Regions from separate parts of the Paenibacillus thiaminolyticus genome, predicted to be linked through region 3. Evidence: riboswitches for the same ligand, from Rfam matches in the RefSeq annotation. Region 3 holds a riboswitch; each other region holds the start of a gene.
What was found. Region 3 has a riboswitch for magnesium ahead of mgtA (magnesium-translocating P-type ATPase). Riboswitches for the same ligand answer to the same signal wherever they lie in the genome.

Region 1 (3,249 bases), 1.5 Mb from region 3:
TTACCCCTGTCACACCAGTAGGTCCAGTAGCGCCTGTTACCCCTGTCACACCAGTAGGTCCAGTAGCGCCTGTTGCTCCTGTCGCACCAGTTGCCCCGGTTGCCCCGGTAGCTCCGGTTGCCCCAGTTGCTCCGGTTGCCGCAGTTGCTCCGGTAGCCCCGGTAGCCCCGGTAGCTCCAGTTGCTCCTGTCACACCAGTAGCGCCAGTTGCTCCTGGAGGTCCACCAGATGGCCCTGTAGCCCCGGTTGGGCCGGTTGGACCTACTAAAGAAGGGGCAGCCAAGATGTTTTCCAGTTTAGATTGAAGGAGCAGCTCTTTCTTAATTAATCCTTGCAGCGTAGTTTGAACACTTGAATTTACCTCCAGCAACTCACTGATGGTCGCCGGAACCGAAAGTCCTGGCAGCGTACCGATAGCGTATTGGATTTTTTCTGCTTCGGCATTAATAATGTGTCCTAGCCCTAACTCTTCAATCGCTATAGAAGATAACAAGAGGTTCAAGGCGTCATCTCTAGTAATCGTGATGTTAGGGGTTATATTAGGAATATTCGCTTGCGACATTGTCTTCCTCCCACTATGAATTATTGTTTTCTCGCGTGTTCTCACTCATTCTTAGATTTTCAACCATCGAACATCCCGAGAGAAGGAGAAGTCATGTATCTATGTCATAATTTTCTGGAGGAGCCGGTGACGGGAAAAGAGGTTGGGATACCATTCCCTCGACAGCTTACCCTCCCATGTCGCACTGGGTCGTTGCGCTTATGGAATAAACTCTACGGCTGCTCCGTGCTTCAAGTGTCGTTGGTTTATTTCATGTTCTGGTAGGGACGCGAAATCGCTTTGATTCAAGCAGCTTATTCAAACCTCGAAATCATTCATTACAGGAATGGCTCCTTTTGGTCGTATAATGCAGGATATGATTTTTTTTCATTAAAGGTGTGGACTTTTAACCATCGTTCGTGTTATACACGATTTTCAGAAGCAATTGGAAAATAGCTGCCCGATTGCATAATATTAATATTTATAGCAATGGATCGTCTATATAATCGATGAGGATTCGTCGCCAGCAGGGATGATAATAGACACTTCGCAATTTGACACGGGCAGAATCCTGGGCTCCGATTGGTATTTGTTCTTTAGCCGAATGACTTGGCGTTCTGATAAACTAAGCGCTGCCGCTCCCTCCCTATTGGTCATCCGCCCATCTATATTTTCTCCACAACGAGCACCTTCTTCATTTCTGCTTTTGTCAATGTCATTATCTCCTGTCCCATAGTGACATTATCTCAGAACAGTTATAGGGTGACATTGTCACAGAAGAACAACACCGTGACAGCGTCCCATTGACAGCATCAACCGTATCGGGGTATACTTCGTGGGTACCATATATTCCTCGTTAGGTGAGGCTCCTATGCAAACATAGGCCACTGCCCAGAAATATCGAAAGATGCCCATGGGTAGAACAGGGATTGCCGGATTAAGGCTTTTCATAAGGTGGCTAAGGAAACGAATCTCGTTTGCTTTACGTTGTATAGTGCCAAAACTCGACCAGGGGGAGCAGGCCTCTTTGTGCGCGTTCTAACCCTCTGGCATGTTCAGAGGGTTTTTATTTTGTATGGAAAGGGGAGAGCAGATATGGATGGCAGTCCGAGTCGGAGCAATGGCGTTTTTATTTCGTGTGTGTCCTGCAAAGAGAAAGTGTGTTGTTCGGTGTGCTCTCCGATCTTCGCCTAGCCTTCACCCCTGATCCCTGCGGATGGATTCGCGATGCGCAGACAGGGTGCCGCGGCAGGTTGATTTGATCTGCTTTCAGTCATCGGATAACGGCTGGCTCTCTCTTTGCGGGAGAGCTTTTTGGTGTTCCAACATGAGCTTGTATCCGAGAGGTGATCGCAATGATAGTGATGATGATGAAGCTGGCACTGGCCCTGTTGTTCGGGCTGTTGATCGGACTTGACCGGCAAATGAAGCAGAAGCAGCTGGGGATGCGGCCCAGCATGGTGATTTGCATTGCCAGTTGTCTGCTGACGATTGTGTCGATCGAAGCCTTCGGCAAATTCGGGGGCGCAGATCATCCGAATATGGATCCAATGCGGCTGGCCGCCCAGATTGTTAGCGGCGTCGGCTTTATTGGGGCCGGTGTTATTTTGCGCAGAAGCAATGAGGTGATCTCCGGGCTCACTTCCGCGGCGCTTATCTGGTCGGCATCTGCCCTTGGGGTCGCTATCGGGGCCGGGTTTTATGCCGAGGCGATCTGCGGCGTCCTGCTGCTGATTGCTGCCGTCAATCTGGTTCCCATTCTTTTGAAGTCGCTTGGGTCAGCGAGATTGAACCGCTGTGATGTGTCGCTGAAGGTCGTGGTGGAATCGAATCCTCGCATGACCGAGCTCATCCGGCGGATTCAGAAGAATCATATGCCTGCCCCGGAGGAGATGGCATCCACAGATAAGGCCGAATTCAAGATCCGGCACTTTAAGCTCAAAGATCTCGACAGTGGACGGCAGCGGATGGATCTGGTGCTGTCTGTGCCGGAGCATCATTATTTGACCGAGATCTATTATTACATCAAAAAAATTGATCATGTGCTCAGTGTAGAAGTGGAGCAGTTATAAACGGGAAGGGGAAAGGAGCGAATGTGATGATCCGTCTGAATGAATACCGGTATAAAGAGGAGTACACTTACCATTTGCTTCAAGCGCTGAAGTATGGGGAGGCCGAAGCTTTCCGCAAAGATTTCCAGGAGCTTCATCCGTCCGATCGGGCCCGTTTTTTCCTGGAGCTGAGCGAGAGCGGACGCTGCCGGGTATACTCGGTTCTGTCTCCGGGCGAGTTCGGGGAGATGTATGCTGAACTCTCGGGAATGCAGAAACGGTGCATGCACGAGTTGAACCGTCCCCAAGCCGTTCATATGCTGAATAAGTCTGGATGAGATGAACACAGGTTGATAAAAGGAGCAGGAGGCTTCATGGACAAGCTATCGATCGGCCGCATGGCGGAGCTGAACCATACCTCGGTGCAGACGCTCCGCTATTATTACAAGCTGGGACTGTTGAAGCCGGAGTTCGTCGATGAGACTACCGGTTACCGCTATTATTCGATCAAGCAGTGCGCCAGACTTGATTTAATCAATTATATGAAGTATCTGGGCATGTCGCTGGACAATATTATGGCCTGGTTCGACAGCGAGGATATCGCCTCGATTCCTGCGATGCTGCGGGAGCAGGCCGCGCTTGTTGATCGCAAGCGCA
Region 2 (3,249 bases), 2.4 Mb from region 3:
TGCCGTTCACTTGAAGCAGCATAGGGGTATCTCCTCCGTTGATAACAAGCTATTTTCGCATAAGGATCCAAAAATAACAGAAGCATCTGTTTCGGCCTGACACATTTTCTATTCTCGCCGATCGCGGGAAATTTGTCTAATCAATCCGGCCGTGAACCGATAGATATCGTCGCTAGTGCTATATCGATTCACTTATGATCGGGCAAGCGGCTCCGGATCCGGATAGCAGCAACGGGAGGAGATAGTATTATGCACCGAGAGCCCCATCCCGGCAGAGGATAGGGCTCTCGATAGGCAGCGATAGCGATATTCGTTATCACTAAAACACGCAGGATTGGATCCGTTCGAATCACAAGTTCAGCATCATTTTAGCCAAAGTAAAGTAGATGATGAGTCCGGTACCGTCCACCAAGGTGGTAATAAACGGGCCGGAGACAACGGCCGGATCGACTTTGAGCTTGTGCAGCACCAGAGGCAGCACAGCGGCGATGAGGGAGGCCCAAATCACGATAAAAATAGCCGTGACAGCGACGACGCTTCCGATATCAAAGCCAACGCCCAGTATCTGTGCACGAATAAAGGTTGCGACTCCCATACAAAGTCCCAGAATCAATCCGGTGGACACCTCTTTACGGATGACTCTGAAGATATGCTTCGGCTTCACTTCCCCGAGAGCCAAGGCGCGAACGAGCGTCGTTACGGTCTGTGTTCCCGTATTTCCGCCCGTGCCGACTAACAAGGGGATAAAGAATGCGAGCGCAATTACTTCCGAGAGCGTGTCTTCAAAATGACGCAGCACATTCCCCGTATAGGCTTCGGCTACAAATAAGATAAGCAGCCATCCGATTCGCTTGCGGAATAATTTCCAAAAGGAATTTTTAAAATACGGCTCTTCTAAAGGCTGGCTTCCACCTATTTTCTGAAAATCTTCCGTTGCTTCCTCATGGATAACGTCAATTAAGTCATCGACCGTAATAATCCCGATCATTCGCTGTTCATCGGTAATTACGGGAAGAGCCACCAGATCATAGTTGGATAAAATCGTCGCCACTTCCTGCTGGTTCATGCGCGCAGACACCGACACGAAATCTTTGAGCATGATGTCCTCTAGTCTGGAGTCAGCCTGGGCGAGGATAGCTTGCTTCAGGGAGACGATCCCTACCAGCTTGCCGTTATTATCTAGCACATAAAAGTAAGAGACCAATTCCGCATCTTGCCCGACTTTACGGACGTGCTGCAGCGTATGCTCCACCGTCCAATAATTCCGCACCGCAATATAATCAACGGTAGCCAGACTTCCCGCCGACTCTGGAGGGTATTGCATCAGAGCGCTGATTTTCTCCCGGTAATCGGCAGGCAGAAGCCCTAATAAAGTTCCGGCTTGGTGGGGATGTATGGCCAGCAGCAGATCGGCCACTTTATCGCTGGACATTTCATTAAGCATGGAAGCTGCTGTCTCCTTGGTCCCGCGGTCCAAAATTCGGTACTGCAATTCGGGATCGACATACTCCAAAATCTCTGCCCCGAGGGGAATAGGTAGTACGGCAATAAATCGAATTTGGTCGTTTTCCTGAAGCTCGATTAACATCTCGGCTAAATCATAAGGTTGGTACCGGGCCAGAAAATCGGTAAGGGCGTCCTGATTTTGTTCGGACAATCTGTCCTTCAATTCTTGAATCATCCATTTTTGTTCCATCATAATTTCCTCCTATCCGCAAACATCCTTCCACACATTGTTCCTTATTATCCATTCCTAACAGACACAAAAAAGCTCTCCCTGCACATAGGAAGAGCTTGTAGTTCCTGTTCTCCTTACACTCACTGCTTACATCTATGCATACTTAAATACACCTGCCCTGATACCAGGCAGCATGCGAATCACAGTATGAATCACAGGTAAGGGTAAGGAGAACCTCGTTCTCACTCTTCACAAGACTATGAACTTGCTTAGATGATGGACTACTGGAACTACTATCCATTGGGTGTTCTCCCCCCTTTTTCGAATAAAATAAAAACCCTCCAGGAGTCCTAGAGGGTTGAATGAATGCACGCAAATATAACATTCCCGCGCCCCCTAGTTGAGTTTTAGCACTATGCAACGTAAAGAGAAGCCTTCTTCTCTTAGCCACCTTAAGAAAAGCCTTAATCCGGCAATTCCTGTTCTACCCATGGGCATCTTTCGATATTTCTGGGCAGTGGCCTATGTTTGCATAGGAGCCTCACCTAACAAGGTCTTTACGACATGTTAAACCTTAACCCGGCTTTTTGATTTTGTCAACCTCCCGGGAACAACTTTAACCTTTTCATAACCTTTTTTGGCTGATGAGTCAATACACTTGATAGTGTTACAGGAACAGCGGGGGCATAGATGCCCATCCTTTTAACGTTTTCATTTTGCAGGATGCACGAGGTGATTTTTTTTGAAGCAAACGATAAAAGGCCGTCCGGATTTTTTGCTGCTTTTTGTGACATTGCTGCTGGTCATGTTCGGATTGGCGATGATATACAGCGCCAGCTCGGTCGTCGTCAGCCTGAAGTATGAGAAGCCGTCCTATTATATGTCGAAGCAAATGTTGTTCGCTCTCATCGGCCTTGTCGCTATGTTTGTATTCATGAACATTCCCTTTCGCAAATGGAGCAAGGCCGCACCCTTCTTGCTTCTGTTCTCGATTGTGCTGCTTGTGCTCGTTCCTTATTTCGGCATCAAGGTGAATGGGGCGACAAGATGGTTCAGTGTCGGCGGCATGCGGTTCCAACCTACGGAATTCGCCAAGCTGGCCCTGATCATCTATTTGTCACATCTAATCAGCAAAAAAGGAGAGCGGATTCGCGTTTTCGCTAGGGGATTGCTGCCCATTTTGATTGTGATTGGGGTCATGCTGCTTCTAATTATGCTGCAGCCGGATTTTGGCTCGGTGATGATCATTACCATTATATCCATGACCATTATTATTATCGGCGGGGCGAATATGCGTCATATTGTGATGCTGAGCGGGGGATTTGGAGTGCTGTTGGTCTTTCTTGCCTTCAGCCGCAGCTATCGCTACCAGCGGATTATTTCGTTTTTGAATCCGTTCGATGATCCGGAAGGGTCAGGCTACCAATTGATTCAATCTTTAATCGCGCTGGCTCACGGTGGGGTGACCGGAACGGGATACGGCCAGAGTGTGCAGAAGCTGTTCTATTTGCCGGAAGCGCACACCGATTTTATTTTTGCCATCATCGGAGAAGAATTCGGTTTTGTCGGCG
Region 3 (3,249 bases):
ATTGATCTTGGCGAACACGGTAGTTAGCTCCGCGATCTCGGCCAGCTGCTCATCCGTCAGCGCATCCACGGCCTCACCAAGCAGAACCGCCTCGGTCCGGATCCCGACATCCTGGCATACTTTGCAGGCGACGGCCGCATTGTCTCCCGTGATAACTTTCACATTGACTCCGTTGTCTGCCAGTGCCCGGATAGCCTCCTTGGCGGAAGGCTTCGGCGGATCCAGGAAGGTGAGACAGCCAACCAGCACAAGGTTCTGCTCATCCTGGATTCCGTAGGGCTCCTCCCGGGATGGGACTCGCTTCATCGCTACGGCGAGTACGCGCAAGCCGTCTTCGTTCAGTTCCTGAGCGAGCCGCTGCGCTTTGTCCGCCCGCTCCGGCGTAAGCGGAACGACTTGGCCCTCCTCATAGACATGGGCGCAGATGTCGAGTATTTCTTCCATCGCTCCCTTGCACACGAGCAGATGCTCTTCCTGCGAGGCGCGGAGGACGACAGACATGCGGCGACGGTTGAAATCGAATGGAATCTCATCGAGCTTCTTATATTCATTTATCAAATGGGAATACTCGGTATGCTTCAATATGGCGGCATCCAGCAGATTAGACAGGCCGGTCTGATGGTAGCTGTTCAAGTAAGCATATTCCAGCACGCGTCTGTCCGGATTGCCGTTCGTGTCAAGATGCTGTTCCAGTACAATATGGTCTTCCGTCAACGTTCCCGTCTTGTCCGTACACAGAATATCCATCGCGCCAAGATTCTGGATCGCGTGGAGACGCTTCACGACGACTTTGTTGCGGGCCATTGTTGCCGCTCCTTTGGCCAGATTCCCGGCCACGACGACGGGCAGCATTTCGGGCGTCAGTCCGACGGCCACCGACAGGCCGAACAAGAGAGCGTCCCACCAGTCTCCCTTCGTGAATCCGTTGACGAAAAAGATAACCGGAACCATAATCAGCATGAAGCGGATTAGGAGATAGGTGATGCTCTTCACGCCGAGATCGAAGCTGGTGAGCGGAGCTTTGCCCGTCAGCTGGCTGGCCATTGAACCGAAGTACGTATCCGGACCCGTCGCAATTACGACGGCCGTCGCCGAGCCGCTGACGATATTCGTTCCCATGTAGCACATATTCGTTAACTCCAGCGCGTTGGCGGGATTGCTTCGGCGCGTATTCCCCGGCCGGGACATGCCGCTCGGCAGCGTATCGATTTTTTCGACCGGCATCGCTTCGCCCGTCAGGGCGGATTCCGCGGCATAGACATCCTTAGCGGCGAGTAGCCGGACATCCGCCGGGACCATGTCCCCGGCGGACAAGTGAATAATATCCCCGGGCACGAGCAGCTTGTTGTCGATGTCCTGGCGGCGGCCTTCCCGGCTAACCGTGGTCGTCGTGCTGACCAGGGCCCGCAGCTTCTCCGCCGTGCGCGCAGAACGGAATTCCTGGGTGAACGTGATGATGACGCTGACGGTGACCATAGTCGAAATAATAACTACGGCTTCGATATCCGAATCGGCTATATAAGAGAAGGCCGCAAGGAACAGCAGGATCAATATAAATGGATTGGCAAAGCAACTCAACAGTTGAATATACCATGCCGGCGGCTTTTCATGAGCCACTTCGTTTTTGCCGCAGTCCTCCATCCGGGCGTTAGCCTCGGCATCGCTCAGGCCCTCGGGGCGGGTGTTCCATTCCTCCATCACATCTTCTTCCAGCAATACGGAGGCCTGGATGAGGCGCTCTGCGATGCGTTTCGTCAGTTTATCTTTATTTTTCAAATTTTTCAATTTCCGTGCCATTGTCAATTCCTCCTCTCGCAGGTCATCTTAGAATCCCTACGGTATCGATTCGTTCGAACACAAACATAAAAAAGCTCCCCCTGTATTCCAGAGGGAGCCTGAACCGTCTACCGATGCGTTCAAGTCACATACGCATACTTAAATAAACCCGCCGCCATCGATTTTTTGCGGGGGAATGAAATAAGTCGGGTATCGCTTGAAGAGCAACAAGCAGACGGCTCTTCCTCAGTACAGGATGTTGTCGCCTATGCGGCTGTTGACTGCTAGGTCCGCTGTCCATGGACGCATTCCCCCTTTTCACAATAGAAATGAAAAAACCCTCCAGCAGAGCTAGAGGGTTGAAATACGCGCAGAAATAGAGACTACAACGTCATTTGCTCCCCCTAGTCTAGTTTTAGCACTATACAACGTAAAGAACGTCCGCTCTTAGCCACCTTAAGAAAAGCCTTAATCCGGCAGTTCCTGTTCTACCCATTGGTATCTTTCGATATTTCCGGGCAGTGGCCTATGTTTGTATAGGAGCCTCACCTAACGAGGATTTGATGAAAATTACTTTGTTATCATATGTCTTGTTTGAGTCGTTTGTCAATGGCAAGTCATCAAATGGAATAAATTATGATTTTCTTTTCGCTCTTCTCCGTTTTCTTGCGCTGGAGCAAAATACATCCTTCTCTTTTACGGGAAACACATGCTTGAAAACCGGCACACAGAAATGTTGATTAATGATCTCGATCGGGTGAACGACTTCGACCTTCTGCGGATGATACGTTTTGTTGAAGATATATTGAGGCGGATCGAATACCGCTTTGCTCGGGCAGAACTCTTCGCCTTTGCATCCATGAGACATGAGTCTCAGCTCCTCTCTCCCAATAGTGTCGAACCTAGTGCATTATATGCATGGCGTTTTGGCCTTGATTGGACATTCTTCCCGCAGACAGCCACCTAGAAATTGATAAACGCGGAATTGGAGGGACATTTGCAAGCAAGGGGTTGAAATTCGAGAAAAGATAGTTGATACTACAGCGAGAGGGCAGGAAGACAGGAAGATTATCATCAAGCTTCCTGCTCTACGAAGAGCGAAGCGGGGTAGACATTGTTGAAAGTCATCAAATCAGTGCTGGTCTTTCTATTGAGCTTGCTGCTGCTAGCGGGCTGCGGTCTGGACAGCAAGCCATCCGCGATTCCGGATTCGGGCAAGCAGGAGCTGACCGGCTTCGAAGAGGTTGCGAACTATATTAAGTCACACCAGCAATTGCCGGATAATTTCATCACGAAGGAGGAAGCCAAGAGGCTGGGCTGGGATGCCCGCCAAGGCAATCTGCACGAGGTTGCGCCAGGTAAAAGCATCGGCGGCGACATATTCCGCAACCGTGAAGGGAAGCTGCCCAAGCAAAAGGGCAGAATCTGGTATGAAGCGGATATCAACTATACGGAGGGCCATCGGGGGAAGGA

Region 1: another riboswitch for magnesium. It lies ahead of FLT43_RS07930 (MgtC/SapB family protein); the one in region 3 lies ahead of mgtA (magnesium-translocating P-type ATPase).
Region 2: another riboswitch for magnesium. It lies ahead of mgtE (magnesium transporter); the one in region 3 lies ahead of mgtA (magnesium-translocating P-type ATPase).

The regions. Positions count from the first base shown of each region.
Region 1 covers NZ_CP041405.1:1,751,795-1,755,043, reverse strand. The annotation lists gene FLT43_RS07940 (alpha-helical endospore appendage domain-containing protein) at 1-562, opposite strand, end outside; partial or broken gene FLT43_RS30800 (ISNCY family transposase) at 1,118-1,254, opposite strand; M-box (ykoK) riboswitch at 1,387-1,563, shown strand; gene FLT43_RS07930 (MgtC/SapB family protein) at 1,897-2,613, shown strand; gene FLT43_RS07925 (hypothetical protein) at 2,640-2,930, shown strand; gene FLT43_RS07920 (MerR family transcriptional regulator) at 2,967-3,249, shown strand, end outside.
Region 2 covers NZ_CP041405.1:2,723,938-2,727,186, reverse strand. The annotation lists gene FLT43_RS12280 (ABC-F family ATP-binding cassette domain-containing protein) at 1-22, opposite strand, end outside; gene mgtE (magnesium transporter) at 350-1,696, opposite strand; M-box (ykoK) riboswitch at 2,064-2,238, opposite strand; gene ftsW (putative lipid II flippase FtsW) at 2,421-3,249, shown strand, end outside.
Region 3 covers NZ_CP041405.1:289,698-292,946, forward strand. The annotation lists gene mgtA (magnesium-translocating P-type ATPase) at 1-1,797, opposite strand, end outside; M-box (ykoK) riboswitch at 2,171-2,340, opposite strand; gene FLT43_RS01190 (hypothetical protein) at 2,411-2,644, opposite strand; gene FLT43_RS01195 (ribonuclease domain-containing protein) at 2,894-3,249, shown strand, end outside.